Linked DNA regions of Rubrivirga marina. The protein of the gene in region 2 interacts with the protein of the main gene of each other region in a pairwise test. Links are inferred from orthologs where the notes say so. Each region holds a gene or a part of one and is shown on either strand. Other genes may lie near its edges.

Evidence for each region.
Region 1: the proteins of pepE (region 2) and pepT interact in binary tests that used the Escherichia coli proteins (3 or more experiments, as listed by UniProt). The link is inferred for Rubrivirga marina from one-to-one orthologs.

The regions. Positions count from the first base shown.
Region 1 is NZ_MQWD01000001.1:3,647,331-3,657,599, reverse strand. What follows is about bases 4,051-6,961. They hold pepT (peptidase T), read right to left. Parts: upstream 6,209-6,961; coding sequence 4,892-6,208; downstream 4,051-4,891. Other genes in these bases: BSZ37_RS15480 (TetR/AcrR family transcriptional regulator), read left to right, coding at 6,355-6,961; BSZ37_RS15490 (hypothetical protein), read right to left, coding at 4,638-4,820; BSZ37_RS15495 (DUF2188 domain-containing protein), read left to right, coding at 4,198-4,521; BSZ37_RS15500 (penicillin acylase family protein), read right to left, coding at 4,051-4,124. Also shown: BSZ37_RS15505 (glucuronyl esterase domain-containing protein), read left to right, coding at 196-1,740; more of BSZ37_RS15500, read right to left, coding at 1,797-4,050; more of BSZ37_RS15480, read left to right, coding at 6,962-6,978; BSZ37_RS15475 (AMP-dependent synthetase/ligase), read left to right, coding at 7,052-8,935; BSZ37_RS15470 (acyl-CoA dehydrogenase family protein), read left to right, coding at 9,171-10,269. UniProt on the Escherichia coli protein: Cleaves the N-terminal amino acid of tripeptides.
Region 2 is NZ_MQWD01000001.1:4,254,269-4,264,478, reverse strand. Bases 4,132-6,983 are described here. They hold pepE (dipeptidase PepE), read right to left. Parts: upstream 5,987-6,983; coding sequence 5,276-5,986; downstream 4,132-5,275. Other genes in these bases: BSZ37_RS18240 (NAD-dependent epimerase/dehydratase family protein), read right to left, coding at 6,575-6,983; BSZ37_RS18245 (acyl-CoA carboxylase biotin carboxyl carrier protein subunit), read right to left, coding at 6,044-6,550; BSZ37_RS18255 (YbjQ family protein), read right to left, coding at 4,851-5,168; BSZ37_RS18260 (hypothetical protein), read left to right, coding at 4,277-4,843; BSZ37_RS18265 (TorF family putative porin), read right to left, coding at 4,132-4,168. Outside these bases: BSZ37_RS18285 (winged helix-turn-helix domain-containing protein), read left to right, coding at 1-461; GTP 3',8-cyclase MoaA, read left to right, coding at 643-1,641; cyclic pyranopterin monophosphate synthase MoaC, read left to right, coding at 1,845-2,348; flotillin-like protein FloA, read left to right, coding at 2,391-3,365; more of BSZ37_RS18265, read right to left, coding at 3,449-4,131; more of BSZ37_RS18240, read right to left, coding at 6,984-7,546; BSZ37_RS18235 (biotin--[acetyl-CoA-carboxylase] ligase), read right to left, coding at 7,543-8,328; BSZ37_RS18230 (hypothetical protein), read right to left, coding at 8,292-8,993; BSZ37_RS18225 (inositol monophosphatase family protein), read left to right, coding at 9,066-9,887; BSZ37_RS18220 (response regulator), read left to right, coding at 9,953-10,210. UniProt on the Escherichia coli protein: Hydrolyzes dipeptides containing N-terminal aspartate residues. May play a role in allowing the cell to use peptide aspartate to spare carbon otherwise required for the synthesis of the aspartate family of amino acids.

The DNA.
Region 1 (10,269 bases), 610 kb from region 2 along the record:
CGCAACGGACGTCCCCGAGTGGCCCGATGCCTCCGCCTCGGTCGATGGCTCGGTGGGTCCGGTCCGTCGTCGGGGCCGCGCAGTCGGAGGGCGTTCCTGGACGCGCAGGAGGTCAGACGGGATGCGTGGGGTCGACAAGTGATCAGATGTATTCTGCGGTCCCCCGCCGGCCGACCCCACTCCGCAGATCCGACCATGACCGCCCGCCTCGCCCTGGTAGCGCTCCTAGGAAGCGCGCTCCTCGCCACCGCCGCCGTCGCCCAGGACGTCCCGCTCGTCTACGACGTCGAGCACACGGGCGCGAACTGCCCGCCCCCGCCGCTCCCCGGCTGGCAGCAGCTCCCCGAGATCGCCAGTCTTCCGGACCCGTTCGAGTGGTCCGACGGGAGCGGCCGGATCACGGCCTTCTCGGACTGGCAGTGCCGGCGGGCCGAGATCCTGAAAGAGATCGGGTACTACGAGGCCGGCTACAAGCCGGCGCCGCCGAGCGATGAGAACCTCGACGTGAGCTACGCCGGCGGTCAGCTCACGATCACCGTCACTGAAGGGACCCGGTCGCTGACGATGACGGCGCCAGTCAACGTGCCGTCTGGCGACGGGCCGTTCCCGGCCGTCATCGGCGTGGCCGGTCCGACGGGGAGCCTCCCGTCCGACATCTTCACCGGCCGGGACGTCGCGACCGTCCAGTTCAACGTCGGCGACATCTCGGGCGACACGCACGGCGGGAGCCGAAGCGGGCCGTACTACGGCCTGTACCCGGAGGGGAACTCGTACGGCGCCAGCGTCGGCAAGATGACGGCGTGGGCGTGGGGCATCAGCCGGATCATCGACGCCATCGAGCGGACGCCAGAGCTCAACATCGACCCGTCGCACCTCGCGGTGACGGGGTGCTCGTTCGCCGGAAAGATCGCCCTCTTCACGGGGGCGCAGGACGAGCGGATCGCCCTGACGATCGCCCAGGAGCCGGGTGGGGGCGGCGCCGCGGCGTGGCGCGTTTCGGCCGCCCTGCCCTACGAGGTCGAGAGCCTCAACCGGACGAATGGGTCGTGGTTCAGCCGGACGTTCATCACGCTCTTCGGCGGCCAGCCCGAGACGCTCCCCTACGACCACCACGAACTGATGGCGCTGGTGGCGCCCCGCGCGCTCCTCGTCCTCAACAACCCGAGCATCGACTGGCTCGCGGCCGAGTCGGCGGACGTGTCGAACGCGGCCGCGAAGGAGGTCTGGACCGGGCTCGGCGTCCCGGACCGGTTCGGGTACTCGATCGTCGGGGGCAGCCACTGCCAGCTCCCGGCCAGCCAGCGGCCGCAGGTCGAGGCGTTCGTCGACAAGTTCCTCCTCGGCGACACCGAGGCGGACACCGACGTCGCGACCACGCCCTACGAGGCCGACCTCTCGGAGTGGATCCCATGGACCACGCCGGAGCTCGCGATGAACGTGTCGACGGGCGACGGCCCCGAGGCGGACACGGCCAGCCTGCGCCCGAACCGCCCGAACCCATTCGGCGGCGGGACGGCGATCGACTACGTGGTCCGCGAGCCCGGCCCCGTGACGCTCGAGGTGTTCGACACGCTGGGCCGGCGCGTCCGCACGCTCGTCCACGGCGTCCGTGCGAGCGGCGAGCACACCGCGACGTGGGCTGGACAGGATGACGCCGGCCAGGCCCTCCCGGCCGGCCTCTACGTCTACCGCCTCCGCATCGACGGCGTGGACGAGGCCCGGACGATGGTCCGCTTCTAGGGCGTCCGCCTCCATATGACGCCCGAGGCGGAGGGGGCTGGCTCCGCCCGCCTCGGTCAGCCCGCGGGCGTGAGCGTGAGCGTCCACTCCGTCGGGCCCGGCAGGAAGGGGCTCGGGCGGCCCTCGACCCAGTCGTCGTGGCCGGCGCCCCAGTAGGGGGACAGGAAGTGGCCGGCCTGGCCGCCGGGCATCTGGAAGATCCCGCGGTCCTCGTGGCCCGGCGACACGACCATCCGCTGCGACGCGCCGAAGTCGGGGCCCGAGACGCGCGGCATGCGCTGGTCGCCGAACTGGGGGACGGCCGGCATAACGAGCCGGTCGCCGAGGCCGGGGAGGGCGGAGGCCATCGGGTGCTCCATCCGGAGCGTGTTCGCCGCGCCCCACGACGCCTGTGAGAGCACGTCGTGCTGGTCGGCCACGTCGTCGGCCGCGTCTTCGAGGAGGGCCTGCCAGCTCGCGTGGCCGGAGGGGAGGAGGTGGGTCGGGCGCTCCGTGACGAGGGCCCACACCGGCGTCTCGTCGCGCGCCGGGAGGTCGGCGCGCGGAGCGCGGGCGCGGACGGGCGCCATCAGCGGGGGGAGCACGCGCTCGACCACGGCCTCGCGGAACTCCTTCGTCAGCCGGTACCCGACGTCGCCGGGCGCGGCGCGCCCGCTCCAGGCGTCGAGGAGGACGCGGAGCGAGTCGCGGTCCGTCGTCGGCTCGGCCTCGGCGAGCGTCTGGAGGAAGAGGTCGCGCCAGCGGCCCATCAGCACGGCGCGGTCGTCGAGCTGGATGCCGAGGAGGTCCTGTTCCGAGATCGGCGGCGTGAGGGCGCGGAGGCCGTCGCGGATCTGGCGGGCGCGGGCGCCGTGGGCGTAGTTGTCGTCGCCGATGACCGCGAGGGCCTCGCCCGAGACGACGCGGGCGTTGGCCGTCCACAGCCGGCCGTCTTCCGGGTCGGTGACGCGGGGCACGTCGCTCGGCGGGAGGAAGCCGGCCCACCGTGCGTTTGGGTCGGTCGAGTCGACCGGCCGCCGGCCGTCGCGGCCGGCGCGGAGCGGGATCTGCCCCGCAATCGTCCACCCGATCCGCCCGGCCCGGTCGCCGGCGGTGAAGTTCTGCGCCGGGATGCCCGAGCGGTTGGCCGCGTCGAGCGCGTCGTCGAGCGTCGTCGCCGTCTCGACGTCGAGGAGCGCGAGGTTCGTGGCCTCGGGCCGGTGGACCGACCACTGCACGGCGTAGGCCGTCCCGTCGGCGTCGCGCGCCGTGACCGGGCCCCAGGGCGTGTCGACCACGACCAGTTGGCGGACGTCCCCGCCCACAGCCACGTCGATCCGTAGCGTGTCGACGGCGACGCTCCCGGAGTCGGTGAGCACGTGGCCGGGCCGGTCTGGGGCGTCCACGAGGCGGACGTAGTCGATAAAGTCGCCGTACGAGTTGGTGAAGCCCCAGGCCACGTCGCCGTTGCTCCCGACCACCACGAGCGGTGCGCCGGGCAGGGTCACGCCCGTCACGCGGCGCCCGCCGTAGACCAGCGACGCACGGAACCAGATGTGGGGGAGCCGGAGCCCGAGGTGCATGTCGTCGGCGACGATGGCGCTACCGGTCTCGCTGAGGTCCCCCGCGACGGCCCAGTTGTTCGAGCCCGGCGTCGGCGGGTCGGCGACCGCGCCCGCCTCGGCGCCGAGGCGGAAGCCCTCGAGCTGGTCCGGGGCGGGGATTGGAGGCGGGGCGATCGCGTCGCCCTGGATGGGCGCGTCCCAGTCGTCGCCGCGGGGCGTGAGGAAGTCGGCGAGGGCCTCGGGGAGCGCGGCGGCGACGGCCTCCCGCTCGAGCTCGACCCCGAACCCGCCGTCGAACTGAAGGTCGAGGACCATGGCGTAGGCAGCGAGGATCGAGTCCTCCGGCCGCCACGGTGCCGGCTCCTGGCGGAGGGCGAGGTATTCGAACGGCCGCGCGTCGAGGGCCTCCCGCCCGGCGTTGACGCCGTCGACGTAGGCGTCGAGGACGGCCCGCTGGTCGGGGGGCAGCGCGGCGACGCTTGCGAGGGCCCGCTCGCGGAAGCGGTGGCCGGCGAGCGTCGAGTCGGTCCGCCACGTGGCCTCGCCGAGGAGCGCCGAGAGCTCGCCGGCGGGCGCCCGCCGGAGGAGGTCCATCTGGAAGTACCGCTCTTGCGCGTGGACGTAGCCCAGCGCGCGGGCCGCGTCGGGCCGGGTCGCGGCCGTGATCGTCGGCACGCCGGCCGCGTCGCGCTCGACGGTCACGGGCGCCGACAGGCCGGCGAGGGCGTGCTCGCCGTCGAGGTGGGGCAGGCTGCCGCGCAGCGCGCCCCACACGCCGACGGCGCCGAGGAGGGCGAGCAGCACGACGGCGGCGAGCAGGATGGCGAGGAGGCGCTTCATGGGTGCGGGTCCGTCAGGGGGGACCGGATGGTACAAACGGGCGTACACCGAGCCCATCCGCCCCACGCCCCTCATGCCTAGCCGCAACGTGTACCACGTCGTCCCCCGCGAGGAGCGGTGGGGCGTTCGCCTCGAAGGATCGCCGTCGCTCTCGTTCGAGACCGACGACCGAGACGCCGCCGTCGACCGCGCCGCCGGCTACGTCCGCCAGCTCGGCGCCGGCCGCGTCGTCGTCCACGGCGACTCGGGGCAGATCGAGACGGTCCACACGTTCGACCAACTCCCGCCCGAGCACGGGTCGTGGCGCGAGGCCGTGCTCTCGAAGCCGGTCTATGCAGCTGTCGGTGCCATCGCGCTCGTGGCCTTCGGCTACGGCCTCAGCCGACGGCTGACCTAGCGACCCCGCCCGCCTCGGCGAGGGGTGGGAAGCGGGCGCGAGGTCTCTGGACAGGTCCCCTCCTCGCGTGAGGAGGGCTGCCCGTCGAGCCGCCCGTCGAGCCGCCCGAGGCGGACCTAGTCGTCGGAGAACTTCGGCATCTGCCGCACCCGCTCCGTCTCCTGCTCGCGGACCTGCTCTTGCACGGCCTCGTTCTCCCAGCCGCGCGTGATGAGGACCGTCGCCAGGACCGACAGGCCGAGCATGAGGCCGACGAGGACGGCGACGAACGTGCGAGTCTGCGTGCGGGAGAGCGGCATGATTGGCGCGGAGCGGTCCCCAAAGAAACCGCCCGCGCAGATCCGTGATCCGCGAAGCCTCTGTGGCGACGCTACCCCGCGGCCCCGCTCGCCTCGGCGCCCCACTGGCGGACGAGCGCGTGAGTGTAGGCCAGCGTCCGCTCGAGGTTCTGGACCGTGTTCCACTCGAACCGGCTGTGGAAGTCGTGGCCGCCCGTGAACACGTTGGGGCAGGGGAGGCCCTTCTCAGAGAGCCGCGCCCCGTCGGTCCCGCCCCGGACGGCCTCGAACTCGGGCTCGAATCCCATCGCCCGCGCGGCCTCGACGGCGACGGAGATCGCCCGTGGGTCGACGGCCTCGATGTACGAGCGCATGTTGCGGTAGCTCTCGGTGATCGTGAGGTCCGTGCCCGCGCCTGGGAACCGCTCGCCGATCTCGGTGGCCAACCGGCGGACGCGCTCGCGCTTGGCGTCCATCGCCGCGTCGTCGTGGTCGCGGAGGAGGACCTTGACCGTCGCCCGCTCGGTCGTGGCGTCGACCGTGTGCGGGTGGAGGTAGCCCTCGCGGTCGCCCGTCGTCTCGGGCGCGGGGTCGCCGGCCAGGCCCTCGACGAACGCGGCGGCGACGCGCGCGGCGTTGACCATGACGCCCTTCGCGTAGCCCGGATGGACACCCACGCCGTCGACCGTGAACACGGCCTCGGCCGCGTTGAACGTCTCGACGCTGAGCACGTCGGTCCCGCTCCCATCGAGCGTGTAGGCCACGTCGGCGCCGAGGCGGGCGAGGTCCAGCTTGTCGGTCCCCTTGCCGATCTCCTCGTCGGGCGTGAAAAGGATCCGGAGCGTGGGGCGGGCCGCGGGCCGCTCGCCGATCGTGACGGCGTCCTCGTCGGCGCGTACGAGGTCCTCTACCAGTTGCATGATCGCGGCGACGCCCGCCTTGTCGTCGGAGCCGAGGAGCGTCGTCCCGTCGCTCGTGACCAGGTCGTGGCCGACGTGGCGGGCGAGAGCCGGCTGGCGGTCGGCGTCGAGCCGGAGGTCGGGCGCGGCGGGGAAGGTCACGGGGCCGCCGTCGTAGTCGGGGTGGATCTGGGGGCGGACGTTCTCCCCCGGCGCGTCCGGCGACGTGTCGACGTGGGCGACGAGGGCGACGACGGGCAGGGCCTCCGCCTCGGCAGGAGGCAGGGGAGAGGGCAACGTGGCGAAGACGTAGCCCCACGCGTCCATCTCGGCGTCGAGGCCGAGCGCCGTCAGCTCCTCGACCAAGAGCCGACTGAGATCTTTCTGGCGCTCCGTCGAGGGGAACGTGTCGGAGGCGGGGTCGGAGGTCGTGTAGACCTCGGCGTAGCGGCAGAACCGCGCGGCGACGGACGGGAGCACGACGTCGCGCCAGGGGAGGGGGGAGGACATGACGGATCGAGAAGGGGAGGTCGAGGATAGAACGATCTGTGGGCCGTCGGTCGAGCGGGGCCGGCGGCGGCGGCTCCTCGCCGGACGTCTCATCGTTTCTCCATCGACCCGGGGAGCGGCTAGATTTGTCCCCCCCACCCGATTCCGTGCCCGACCCCGCCACCGCTCCTGCCCGCCGCGCCGAGACCGACGCCGATCTCCGGCGCGTCATCCTCGACCACGCCAGACACCTCCTCGTCGCCGACGGCTACGAGGCGCTCTCGATGCGAAAGATCGCGGGGTCCGTCGGGTGCAGCGCGACGAGCATCTACCTCCATTTCGAGAACAAGGACGCGCTCACGCACGCACTCATCTCGGAGGGCATGGACCGGCTCCACGACGCGCTCACGGACGCGGCCGACGAGTCCGTCGACCCGCCGGACCGGCTCGACGCCCTCTCCCGGGCCTACGTCCGATTCGGGCTCGACAACCCGGAATACTACGAGGTCATGTTCCAGCTCCACCCGGAGCGGATGGCCCGGTACCCGGCCGAGGACTACCGCCGTGCCCGCCGAAACGTCGAGCTGTTCGGCGAGACCATCGAGGCCGGCATCGCCGACGGGTCGCTCGCGGCGCCGAGCCCGCCCGACGTGGCCTCGGCCGTGCTCTGGACCGCGCTCCACGGCCTCGTCTCGCTCCACCTCGCGCGTCGCGTCGACGTTCGCCTCGCCGGCGACGACCTCGTCGACGCGGCCGTCCGTCAGTCGCTCGCGCCGTTCGCCGTCGGCTGATCGGAACATTCCGACACGCCTGACGATCTTCCCCCGTTTAACGGAAGCCCTTCCGACTCACCGACTTCGCCCCATGGCCCTCCAGATCCACACCGCCCCCTCCGACACGGACGGACGGGTCGTCCTCGGCAAGACGCTCCCGGAGCTCCTCGACGAGGCCGTCGAGCGCTACCCCAACCCGTCCGGGTTCAACCAGCCGGCCGGCGAGGGCTGGCAGACGCTGTCCAACGGCGCGTTCCGCGACGCGGCCGACGAGGTCGCCCTCGGCCTCCTCGCCTCCGGCCTGGAGCGCGGCGACCACGTCGCGTTCTTCATGGACAGCGACCTGTACTTCGCGATGGCCGACTTCGGGACGCTCATCGCGGGGATCGTCAACGTCCCGCTCTATACGACCTACGCGCCGGAGAACCTCGTCTATGTCACCACGCACGGCGAGGCCAAGGCCATGTTCGTGACGAACGAGGAGATGCTGGCCAACTTCGCCGGCTGGGCCGATCAGGTCCCCGACGTCAAGCTGGTCATCCTCGCCGAGGGCACGGGCAGTGGCGCCTCGCTGCCCGAGGGCGTCCGCCTGATGACGCTCGACGACCTGCGAGCCGAGGGCAAGCGGGTCCGGACGGCGACCCCGAACCGGCCCGACGAGCTCCGCGACATGATCGAGCCCGGCGACCTCGCCACGCTCATCTACACCTCCGGCACGACGGGCCAGCCGAAGGGCGTCATGCTCACGCACGAGAATATCTCGTCGAACAGCTACGCCGCGTTCACGGGACTCGCGACGCTGGGCCACCAGGAGGAGGTCGCGCTGACGTTCCTCCCGATGACCCATATCTACGCGCGGATGCTCTCGTTCGCGAACGTCGCGTGGGGCCACTCGATCTATTACTCGGACCCCGACCAGCTCGTCGGGCACCTCCCCTCCGTCCGCCCGACGATGATGGCGACGGTCCCGCGTGTGCTCGAGAAGGTGTTCGACAAGGTCCTCCTCGGCGTGTCCGAGGCAGAGGGCCTCAAGGCCAAGATCGCCGGGTGGGCCTTCGACCGGGCCCAGCACTACGACCTCCAGAAGGAGCCGGCCGGCCTCGACGCGCTCCAGCACGGCCTGGCCGACAAGCTGGTCTACTCGAAGCTCCGCGAGCGGCTCGGGTTCACGCGCGTGAAGGCGCTCTCGGTCGGCGGCGCGGCGCTGCGGCAGGACCTCGCCAACGCCTTCAACGCCTTCGGCATCCCGACCTACCAGGGCTACGGCCTCACCGAGACGAGCCCGGTCATCACGACCAACGGGCCGGGCTTCAACAAGGCCGGGACCGTCGGGCCGCCGATCGCGGGCGTCGAGGTGGCCATCGCCGAGGACGGCGAGATCCTCACGCGCGGGCCCCACGTCATGCAGGGCTACTACAAGGCGCAGGACAAGACCGACGAGGTCATCGACGACGACGGCTGGTTCCACACCGGCGACATCGGCGAGTTCACGCCCGATGGGTTCCTCAAGATCACGGACCGCAAGAAGGCCCTCTTCAAGCTGTCGACGGGCAAGTACGTCATCCCGCAGCCCATCGAGAACGCGCTCACGGAGAGCCCCCTCATCGAGCAGGCCGTGGTCGTGGGGAACAGCCAGAAGTTCTGCACGGCGCTCATCTTCCCGAACATGGAGGCGCTGCCGGTGTGGGCTCGGCAGCACGGCGTGACGGCGTCGGGCGAGGCGCTTCTGAAGGACCCCACGGTCCAGGCCGAGTTCGAGCGGCTCGTGAGCGAGGCCAACGCGGGCATGGACCACTGGAGCCAGGTCCAGCGCTTCCGCCTCGTGCCCGAGCTGATGACGGTCGAGAACGAACTCCTAACGCCGACCATGAAGGTCAAGCGCGGGGCCGTCAACAAGCAGTACGAAGGGTCGATCGACGACATGTACAAGGCGTCGGTGTCGAGCGGCCACGGCGGCGCCTCGGTCGTCGCCTAGCGTCGGCCGGTTCCACCTCGGGGCGCCGGCGGACGTCGCCGGCGCCCCGTTCGATGTCGGGGCCGCACGTGGGCCCCGGCGGGCAGGGTGGATCCGGGGGGGGAGCCGACGGGGACGCTCATCCTCGTCTTCGCGGAACGGCTGCCGCCCTGCGGCATCCAACGGAAAGGCGGTCCGGCAGGCGAACCTGGGCGGCTTAACAGTGTTAACCTTTCGTCACCCTGCCCGCCCTGCCATGGACCCCACCGTCTCCACCCCCGGCGCCTCGGGGGACGGCACCTCGGCCCCGGCCGCCGCGCCCGCCGCCTCCCCGGAAGCGCTTGCGGCCCTCTCCGCCTCGGGCGTCGACCTCGACCGGCTGGCGGCCGCGTTTGGCCAGATGGACGAGGCGGCCGTCGCGGCCTCGCTCAAGGGCCTCGAACGCGCGGCAGCCGGCCCCGCCGCCTACGAGCCGCCCGCACCCGACGGCGACTTTTTCGACATCGACGGCTTGATCTCAGAGGCGCAGCGGGCCAAGATGGCCGAGCTCCGCCGGTTCATGGAGGAGGGGGTCGAGCCCGTCATCAACGAGGCGTGGTTGGGCGACCGGACGCCGCTCGACGTGCTCGTCCCGGGCTTTCAGAAGCTCGACCTCCTGACCGCGATCTACGGCGAGGACCTCGAGACGCGCGAGCCCAACGGCTCCGTGATGGAGGGGCTCCTCACGATGGAGATCGCGCGCGTCGACGTGAGCACGGCGACGTTCTTCGGCGTCCACTCCGGCCTCGCGATGCAGTCGGTCCTCGTCTGCGGCAGCGACGAGCAGAAGGCCGAGTGGCTGCCCAAGATGCGCGCGTGGGACGTGATCGGCGCCTTCGGCCTGACCGAGCCCGAGGTGGGCAGCGCCATCGCCGGGGGCGTCACGACGACGGCCCGGCGGGAGGGCGACGAGTGGGTCCTGAACGGCCAGAAAAAGTGGATCGGCAACGCGACGTTCGCCGACGTCGTCGTGATCTGGGCGCGCGACGAGGCCGACGGCCAGGTCAAGGGCTTCCTCGTCCAGCCCCAGTGCCACGAGGGCTACTCCGTCGAGAAGATCCGCGGCAAGATCGCGCTCCGGGCCGTCGAGAACGGCCTCATCACGCTGAGCGACTGCCGCGTCCCCGACTCCGACCGGCTCCAGAAGGCCGACTCGTTCGCCGATGTCGCCGAGGTCCTCAAGCTGACGCGGGCGGGCGTGGCGTGGCAGGCCGTTGGCTGCGCGATGGGGGCCTACGAGCGGAGCCAGCGCTACGCCACGACGCGCCTCCAGTTCGGCCGGCCGATCGCCCAGTTCCAGCTCATCCAGGACAAGC
Region 2 (10,210 bases):
TCGCGTCGAACCGCGGCGAGCGCTGGCAGATCTACCGCGTGCCGTCGGCCGGCGGCGACGCCGAGCCGGTGACGGTCCACGGCGGCGTGGCGGCGGCCGAGGCGCCCGACGGCGGGCTCCTCGTGCTCCGGCCCGACCAACGCGGCCTCTGGCGCCTGCCCGTCGTCGACGGCGAGGTCCGCGACGTGCGCGCCCAGCGGATCAACGTGAACCTCTCGCCGGCCGACTGGGCCAACTGGACCGTCGTGGGCGACGAGGTCTACGTGCTTCTCCGCGACTACGAGCGGCGGGGCTCCGTGGCCCGCGTCGACCTCCGAACCGGCCGCGCCGAGCGGCTGGCGGCCGTCGCCGACGTGCCCGAGGACTCCGGCCTCGGCGTCTTCCCCGGCGGCCGGCGGTTCTTGCTCTCCCGCCTCGACCGCGCGGACAGCGACATCGTCTGGGTCGAGGACTTCGAGTAGCCCGCGCCGCGTTCAGGGCATTCGTCAGCCCGGCGGCGGTTATCCTGACGGGCCCCGCCGCCGCCATGCAAGACGCCCCCCTCGAGTTCGGATCGACCCCCTGGTTCGTGGTGATGCTCCTGGCCGGCATCGCGGTCGGCGTCGTGATCGCCATCGCGCGGACGATCTTCCGCAAGGACGAATGAGCCCCCTCACCGACTCGTTCGGCCGCCGGCACACGACGCTCCGGCTCGGGCTCACGGAGCGGTGCAACCTCCGCTGCGTCTACTGCATGCCGGCCGAGGGCGTCCCGCTCACGCCGACCCGGCAGATGCTCTCGACCGACGAGATCGAGCGCCTCGCCCGCGTGCTCGCCGAGGTGGGAGTAGACAAGATCCGGTTGACCGGCGGCGAGCCGCTCGTGCGGAAGGACGCCGTCGAGGTGGCGGAGCGGCTTGGGCGCCTCGGCCTCCGCTCGCTCGCGCTCACGACGAACGGTCTGCTCCTCGAAGACCGCCTCCCGGACCTCCGTGCCGCGGGCCTCACCGACCTCACGCTCTCGCTCGACACCCTCCGCGCCGACCGGTTCGAGGCCGTCACGCGCCGGCCGGGCCTCGATCGCGTGCTCTCGGCGCTCGACGCCGCGCTCCGCCTCGGCTATCGGATCGACGGCCCCCGCTCGCTGAAGGTCAACGTCGTCGCCCTCCGCGGCGTCAACGAGGACGAGGCGGTGGACTTCGCGGACTGGGCGGCGCGGGAGCCGATCGAGGTCCGCTTTATCGAGGTCATGCCGTTCGACGGGAACGGCTGGGACCGGTCGGAGCTGGTGCCCTACGCCGAGACCCGGGCGCGCATCGAGGACGTCCACGGTCCGCTCGACGCGCTCGATGACGGGCCGCACTCCACGGCTCGGACGTTCTCGCGCCCCGGCTGGCGCGGCCGCGTCGGGTTCGTGGCGAGCATGACGGTTCCGTTCTGCGCCGGCTGCAACCGCCTCCGCGTCACGGCCGATGGGGCGCTGAAGGTGTGCCTGTTCGGGGCCCGTGAGGTCAGCCTCCGCGACGCGATGCGGGGCGGCGCGACGGACGCCGACCTCCTCGAGCTCGTTCGCCGGTCGCTGGCCGGCAAGGCCCGCGCTCATGCCGGCATGGACGTCCTCGCCGCCACGGAGAACCGGCCGATGATCACCATCGGCGGCTGACGCCGGGTGGCCTCGCCTCGGCGCCGAGGCGAGGAGAGGCGAGCCGGTCGGCGAGCGCCATCGGAGGGGGCAGGTGACGTCGCGTGTCCGGTCGGCGGCCGGGGTCAAGCCGCAACGCCGTCCCCCTGGAACTCGGCCCTCGAAAACGCCCGAATCCGTTCGCCGCGCCCAGGTATCTTCGAGGGCGTTCCCCCGCCGCTTCCATGACCGAGACCCCTACCCTCAGCCACGTCGACGACCAGGGCCAAGCCCGGATGGTCGACGTCAGCCAGAAGACCTCGACGGCACGGACGGCGGTCGCGGCGGGCCGCGTGATCGTCGGGGCCGAGGCGCTCCGGCTCATCCGCGAGAACGAGATCCGCAAGGGCGACGTGCTCACGGTCTCGAACGTGGCCGGCGTCCTCGGCGCCAAACAGACGAGCCGGCTCCTCCCACTCTGCCACGACGTCAACCTTCAGAACGTCGAGATCGAGTTCTCGCTCGACGACGAGGCCGGGGCGGTTGACGTCCGCGCGATCACGAAGACGGAGGGCCCGACGGGCGTCGAGATGGAGGCCCTCACGGCCGTGTCCATCGCCGCGCTGACGATCTACGACATGTGCAAGTCGGTCACGAAGGAGATCGAGATCACGGGCGTCCGGCTCCTCGCCAAGACCGGCGGGCGGAGCGGCGACTACCGCCGGCCCGCCGGGCCGCGCAACAACTAGACCCTCGGCGGGCGTACCGGCCGCCGCGTACCTATGAGACCTATGGAAGACCTCCTCGGCGTCGGCAGCCTCATCGTCATCCTCGGCGCGGTCCTGTTCGGGATCGTGATCCTGTACTTCGTCCCGGTCCGGCTGTGGATCACGGCCATCTTCTCGGGCGTGAAGCTGAGCCTGTTCCGCGACCTCGTCGGGATGCGGCTGCGGAACGTGCCGCCGGCGGCCATCGTCCGGCCGCTCATCACGGCGCACAAGGCGGGGATCCCGGTCGAGCCGCCGCTCCTCGAGGCCCACTACCTCGCCGGCGGCCACGTCCAGCAGGTCGTCAACGCGCTGATCTCGGCCGACAAGGCGAACATCGACCTCTCGTTCGAGCGGGCGACGGCCATCGACCTCGCCGGCCGCGACGTGTTCGAGGCCGTCCAGGTGTCGGTCAACCCGAAGGTCATCGAGACGCCGCCGATCTCGGCCATCGCAAAGGACGGGATCCAGGTCCGCGCCATCGCGCGGGTGACCGTCCGGGCCAACATCGAGCGGCTGGTCGGCGGCGCGGGCGAGGAGACGATCATCGCCCGCGTCGGCGAGGGCATCGTGAGCACGATTGGCTCGTCCGACACGCACGCGATGGTGCTGGAAAACCCGGACAACATCTCCAAGACGGTCCTCTCGAAGGGCCTCGACAACGGGACGGCCTTCGACATCCTCTCGATCGACATCGCCGACGTCGACGTCGGCGAGAACATCGGGGCCAAGCTCCAGACCGACCAGGCCGAGGCCGACCTCCGCGTCGCCCGGGCCAAGGCCGAGGAGCGCCGCGCGGCGGCCGTCGCCTCCGAGCAGGAGCAGCGGGCCAACCTCGTCGCGGCCGAGGCCGAGATCCCGAAGGCCATGGCCGAGGCGTTCCGCCAGGGCAACCTCGGGATCATGGACTACTACAACCTCCGCAACATCGAGGCCGACACCGAGATGCGGACGGCCATCGGCGGCGGGCCGGGCGGCGGGACCCAGCAGCAGAGCTGAGCCGCGCCGACTCCGGGGCCGAACTCGATCGCGCCCGGCCGGCGCGGACCGCCGGCCGGGCGCGACGCGTCGCCCTGAGTCCGCTACAGGCTCACGCCGAAGACGAGGAAGCTCCGCTCCGAGTCCGGGTTGACGATCAACGCGGCCGAGACGGGCAGGGAGAACGCGTCCGTCAGCGGGATGTCCTTGGTGGCGCCGAGCGACAGGTTGATGAGCGCGGCGTCGTCGGTCGTCCCGTAGAACGGGCTGCCGGTCGTCCCCTCCGGCGGGTCGAGGGCGAATACGGCCCCGGCCGCCGCGCCCCACTCGAGGCCGCCGAGCTCGAAGCCCGTGCCCAGCTCGACGTAGGTCGGGAAGTCCGAGGCGTTGTAGAACGCCGTCGCCACGAGCAGGCTCAGCGGGACGCTCTCGGGCGCGAGCTGGACGAAGGCCTCGAGCGTGTGGGCCCCAGCGTAGTCGCCGTCGAAGTTGAAGAAGTCCGAGCTCTCGGCGCCGTTCAGGATCGGGTAGTAGTAGTCCGTGATGCCGAACGAGGCCGGGCCGGCCGAGGCGCTGACGTAGAAGTCCTGCTCCGCGAACGCGGGCCCGTCGCCGAAGCTGCTGATCGAGTACGACGCCCACGTCCCGACCTCGACGTTGTCAAACGTGACGGCGAGGGTCGGCTGGATGTTGATCTGGTCGCCGTAGTCGATGCCACGCCAGACGTAGCGGCTGACGATGTCGGCGCCGAGCGAGACGCCAGGCTGGGCGAGAGCCGTGGGCGCGGCGAGGAACAGCGCGAGCGCGAGGAGCGAGCGGGGCATGAGCGGAGGGGTAGGTGGGTGGAACCCCCTATTTATTTTTGCGACGTGGCCGTTGGCAACACCAAGTCCAAACTGAAAAGCGCTTCCGCCTAAAAAATCTAGTCTGCCATGACCTCTGGCCTCTCCCTTTCCGCGCGGGTAACGGCGTTCGCCGCCGCCGCCGCGCTGTCCACGACCCAGGATGTCGTCCGCTCGGTCCTCCCCGTGTTGACCGACCAGGCCGACCCCGAACTCGTCGCGGAGGAGACCCTCGCCCTCGTCGCGACGGTCACGGCGCGGGCCGCCGAGGTCGGCCTCCGCGGGCACCCCGACGTGCTGGCCGCCGTGGGGCCGGCGCTCGCCGAACTCCCGTTCCTCTACCACGACTTCCTCCTGGGCGCGGCCGTCGTCGCGACGGGGGCCGAGGGCGAGGTCGAGCCCGACCAGAGCGTCTACGCCCGCCTCGACCGGAAGGCGGCGTTCTACGCCGTGCACCTCGCGCCCGGCCGGTTCCCGGGTCCGTCGCTCCTCCGCGAGAAGCTGCCGCTGTGGATGGGCCGCGTCTCGCCGCCCAAGCTCCCGACGTCGCCCGACGCGCGCCTCGCCGAGACCGGCCTCGTCGACGTGGTCGCCGCGCACGCGCGGCTGGTGACGGCGTTCGCGCAGAAAGCCGCCACAGAGGCCGAAGCCGGATAGAGGCGGGTCAGTCCTCGAGCCGGACCGCCGTGCCGTACGCTAGCATCTCGGCCATGCCCTGGCCGACCTGGCTCGTCGTGAACCGGACGTTGATGACGGCGTCGGCGCCCAGGCCGAGGGCGTCCTCCTTCATCCGGTCGAGAGCCTCATCGCGGGCGTCCCGAAGCATCTCGGTGTAGCCGCGGATCTCGCCGCCGACGACCGACTTCAGCCCGGCCATGAGGTCCCGCCCGACGTGTTTGGCCCGGACGGTGTTGCCGTAGACGACGTCGAGGTGCTCGAGGATGGTCTGGCCGGGGATGTGGTCGGCGGACGTGATCGGGATGAGGGGGGCGGGCATCGGTCGAGGGGAGGGGCGCGAGGTCCGGGGTTCAACGGAGACGCCTCGCCGGAGATGCGGCCGCCTCGGCGCCGCGCCCGAGGCCGGCGGACCTAGCGGACGAACAGAGCCTCGGCCTCGCCCGGCGCGGCCTCCCGGCCCTCCGGCGACTGCGGGTCGAACACGCGCGCGGCGCCCTCTCCGAGCAGCCCCGCCCGCCCGTCGGCGACGCGGACGGCCGTGCCCTCGGGCAGACCGACGACCGGCGACTCGGGGTTCGCGGCGACGAACTCGGCGAGCCGCTGGGCGCGCGTCTCGCCCTGGTGCCCCGGGGGGTGCGCGTCGGTGTAGTGGGGGTTGATCTGGACCGGGACGAGCCCGAGCGCGTCGAGCGACGGCGGCTCGACGATGGGCATGTCGTTCGTCGTGCGGACGCTCGGGCACGCGAGGTTCGAGCCGGCGCTCCACCCGACGTACGGCGCGCCGTCGGCCACCCGCTGGCGGATCGCGTCGAGGAGCCCGTGGCGGTACGCCTCGCGGAGGAGGTGGAACGTGTTGCCCCCACCGACGAACACGGCGTCAGCCCCGGCCACGACGCCAGCAGGATCGGCCGAGGCGTGGACGCCGACGATCTCCAGGCGCAGCCCGTCGAGCGCTTCGCGGACGCGGGCGACGTAGTCGTCGTACGCGAACGTCACGGCGGCGTACGGGACGAACGCCACGCGCCGCGCGTCCCCGACGGCCTCGGCGATCCAGTCGCGGGCGTGGGCCAGGTAAGGCCGGCCCGGCGAGGTCGAGTTGCTGAGGAGGAGGAGCGTGGACATGCGAGCGCGGGAGGGGGCGAGGGACGAACTCGCTCATCCGACGGGAGGTCCGCGTGCCTAGACGTCGATCTCGACCAGCAGCTCGTTCTTGGCCACGGCGTCGCTCGCGGTGACGTGGACGGCGGCGACGGTGCCGGCGGCGGGGGCCGTCAGCTCGTTCTCCATCTTCATGGCCTCGAGGACCACGAGCCCCTGGCCCGCCTCGACCTCGGCGCCGGGCTCGACGAGCACGCGGAGGACGAGGCCCGGCATCGGCGCGCGGACCTCGCGGTCGGCGGCCGTGTCGCCGGCGTCGAGGCCGAACCGCTCCAGCAGGAGGTCGGCGTCGGTGCGGGTCTCGACCTCGACGGGCGCGCCATCGACCCAGACGCGCGTGGTGCCCCCGTCGCGCTCGACGGTGACGACGCGCGGGCGGCCGTCGGCGACGAGGAGGACGGTCTCGGCGTCGCCGGTCGCGCCGAGGCGGGTGAGGCGGGCGTCGAGCGGTTCGCCGTCGGCGGTCAGGGCGCCGTCGGCGCGGTCGAGCGAGAGTGACGTCTCGCCGGTGCGGAGGTGGAGGGCCATGCCGGAAGATACCGGGCCGCCGCGCTAGCCGAGGGCGTCGGCGATGCGCCGGGCGGTCTCGTCGAACGGGCGGTACGTCAGGCCGAGGTCGCGACGGGCCTTCGACCCATCGTAGCGGTGCGCCGCGGCGGCCGTCCGAGCGGTCTCGCGGGTGAGGCCGGGTTCCGCGCCCGTGAGCGCCGCGCTCACCTCGGCGAGCGCGCCGGCCGTTCTCAGAAGCCACGCCGGCGCGGTCCGACGCGGCGGCGCGGCCCCGGCCGCCTCGGCGAGGGTCTGGAGGAGGTCGGCCCACAGCCGGTTCTCCGCGGCGAGGACGTAGCGGGCGCCCGTCTCGCCGTGGGCGCACGCGAGGCGGAGGCCGGCCGCCACGTCCTCCACGTCGACGACGGCCGTGCCGCCCGGTGGCGCGAGCGGGACGCGCCCCGCGGCGACGCGCTCCGCGAGGGCGAACGTCCCCTCACCCGGTCGGCCCGGCCCGAAGATGAGGGCCGGGTTGACGAGGACGGCGTCGAGCCCCTCGGCCACGCCGCGCAGCACTTCGAACTCGGCGTCGCGCTTGCTGACGGCGTACGCCGTGTTCGCCTTCGATGGCGTCCACACGGCCGTCTCGTCGATGACGCCGCCGGCCCGCTCCGGCCGCCCGAGGGCGGCGATGCTCGACGTGTGGACGAGCCGCTCGACGCCCTCCGCCAACGCCGCGTTCACGACGTGCGCCGTCCCCCGCACGTTGACGTCGCGGAGCCGCTGCCGCGCCCCGCGCCCGAAGGCGACGACCGCCGCCACGTGGTAGACCGTCCGGACGCCGTCCATCGCCCGATACACCGAATCGGCGTCGGTCACGTCGCCGATGGCGTGCTCGACTCGGCCGGCGGCCTCCCCGAGGTGGGCGAGGTCAGAGGTCGCGCGGCGGAGGATCCGCACGGGCGCGCCCTCCGCCAGCACCTGGCGGACGAGGGCGGAGCCGACGAAGCCCGTGGCGCCGGTGACGAGGATCACGGAGCTGCCAGCGTCACTTCGCCCGCGTAGACGTCCCGCTCGCCGCCGGGCGTCAGGAGGCGGAGCGCGCCAGTGGGGGCGAGGCCGAGGACGCGGCCGGCGACGACCAGCGCACCGCTCCCGGGGTCGCGCACTTCGATGGCGTCGCCGACCCGTTCGAGTCGAGCCTCGACAGCGCTGACGAGCGCGGCCGGGTCCGCCTCGGCGAGGGCGAGGAGGCCCGCGAGCCGGTCGAGGATCGGGCGGAGCGGGGCGAGCCGGGGGACGGGCTGGCCGGTCTCCAGGCGGAGCGAGGTCGCGGTCTGGTCGAGAGGCGGAGGGAAGGCGTCCTGCCCCACGTTCAGCCCGACGCCGAGGAGCACGCAGGCCTGGCCGCGCGACCACGTCGTCTCGGCGAGGACGCCCGCCAGCTTCCGCCCCCCGACGCGGACGTCGTTCGGCCACTTGAGGCGGGCGTCGGCGCCGAACGCGTCGACGGCCTCGGCGACGGCGAGCCCGGCCGCGAGCGGGACGAGGCCGACGCGGTCGGCGGCGAGGTCCGGGCGGAGGACGACGGTGACGAGGAGGCTCTGCCCGGGCGGCGCCTCCCACGCGCGGCCATGACGCCCACGCCCGCCGTGCTGGTGCTCGGCCACGACGACGGCGCCGTGCGGCGCGCCCTCGGCCGCCCACGCCGCGGCCTCGTCCATCGTCGAGCCGGCCGACGCGAGGTGCCGGATCGGCGTGCCGAGCGTCGCCGCGGCCGTCACGTCCCGGAGGCGCCGCGCGGCCGGATCGTCCACTCGGTGCGGACGCGGCTCGGAGGGGAGAGCGGGACGTCGGTCGCGGCGTCCGTCACGACGCGGCGCGGGACCCAGCCGCCGGCGTGGGGGGCGAGGTCGACGCGGACGCGGCTCCGCTCGGTGTAGATCGCGGCGTCGGCCCGCCGCTCGACCTCGATGGCGCCCACGCGACCGCCCTCGGTCACGGCCGCCCACACGCGCCGCACGCCCTGTTCGGCCGTCGTATCGGTGAGGACGGCCTCCACCAAGCGGAAGCTGACGCCGCCGATCGTCGTGTCGCCGACGGCCGCCAGCCGGTACGCCTCGCGCGCGACGGGGTCGACGTACGGCGGGTCGTCCGAGAGCGCCGAGGCGATGGGGTCACGGAGGCGTGGGGCCTCGTCCTCCTGCGGCGTGCCGGCGAGGACGCGAGTCCCGTTGGAGCCGTAGGCGATCGCGACCGTCTCGCGGTCGAGGGGCTGCCCCCCAGCGCCGAGGGTCGTCACCGTCAGGTCGGCTTCGTAGCCGTCGGCGTCGAGGTCGGCGAAGGCGTCGGCGACGGCCGAGGCGTCGACCGCGTCGAGCAGGCGCAGGGCCTCGGGGTCGGCGGGTGGCGGGGCCGGGTCGGGGTCGGCGCAGCCGACGGCGGCGAGCGCGAGGAGGGCGAGGGCGGGGAGCGAACGCACGGGCACGAGGATACGCGCGGTCAGAACCCGCCCCCCGGCGTACGGTTGCACTCGACCCTCCCCGGACGCCCCATGCCCTTCGACCCCGAGCGCCGCGCCGCCGAGGCCGCCGCCCGCGCCGCCGCCGCCTTCATCCGTCCTCATGCGGGTGGATTGTCCGCGGACGACCTCCGCGCCAAGGGCGTCCACGACCTCGTCTCGTTCGTCGACGAGGGCGCGCAGCGGATCGTCCTCGACGCGCTCTGCGAGGCGTTCCCCGACGACACACTCGTGGGCGAGGAGGGAGAGGACGAAGGCGTCGACCTCGACCGCGGCCGGGTCTGGATCGTCGACCCGCTCGACGGGACGACCAACTTCGCCCACGGCGTCCCGCCCTACGCCGTGTCGATCGGCCTCCGCGTCGACGGCGTCGGCGAGGTCGGCGTCGTGCTCGACGTGGCCTCCGGCGAGCTGTTCTCAGCGGTCCGCGGCGCCGGCCTCACCCTCGACGGCGCTCGCGCCTCGGTGTCCGACACGGCCCGCCTCGACGACGCGCTCGTCGCCACCGGCTTCCCGTTCCGCGACTACCGCTGGATGGACGGCTACCTCGAGACCGCCGAGGCGCTCATGCGCTCAACGCGCGGGCTCCGCCGCCACGGCGCCGCCGCGGTCGACCTCGCGTGGACGGCGGCCGGGCGGTTCGACGGGTTCTTCGAGGCCGGCCTCGCGCCGTGGGACGTGGCCGCCGGCGTCGTGCTGGTCGAGGCCGCCGGCGGGACGGTCACCGGCCTCTGGGACGGCGCCGACCCCGTGACGACGGGCGGCCTCGTCGCCGCTGCGCCCGGCGTGTTCGACGCGCTCCGGGATGCGGCGGCGCCGCTCGGTGACGCGTTTCGGCGAGCGGTGGGGACCTAACTGGCGCCGAGGGCTTCAGGTCGAGGGATCCACGGCGATACCTCAAAGACCACCACCCTGGCCCCATGTCCGCCCCCCGACCGACCATCCTCATCGCCGACGACTACCCCGAAAACTGCCAGCTGTTCGAGATCTACCTCCGCAAGGGGTACGACGTCGTGACGGCCCAGTCCGCCGAGGAGGCCGCCCGGCGGCTGGCCGGCGGCGGCGTCGACGTGGCCCTCCTCGACTTGAACTACCAGGGCGGGATGACCGGGATCGAGCTCGTCCAGCAGATCCGCGCCGACCCGCGCCTGAGCACACTCCCGACGCTCGCGCTCACG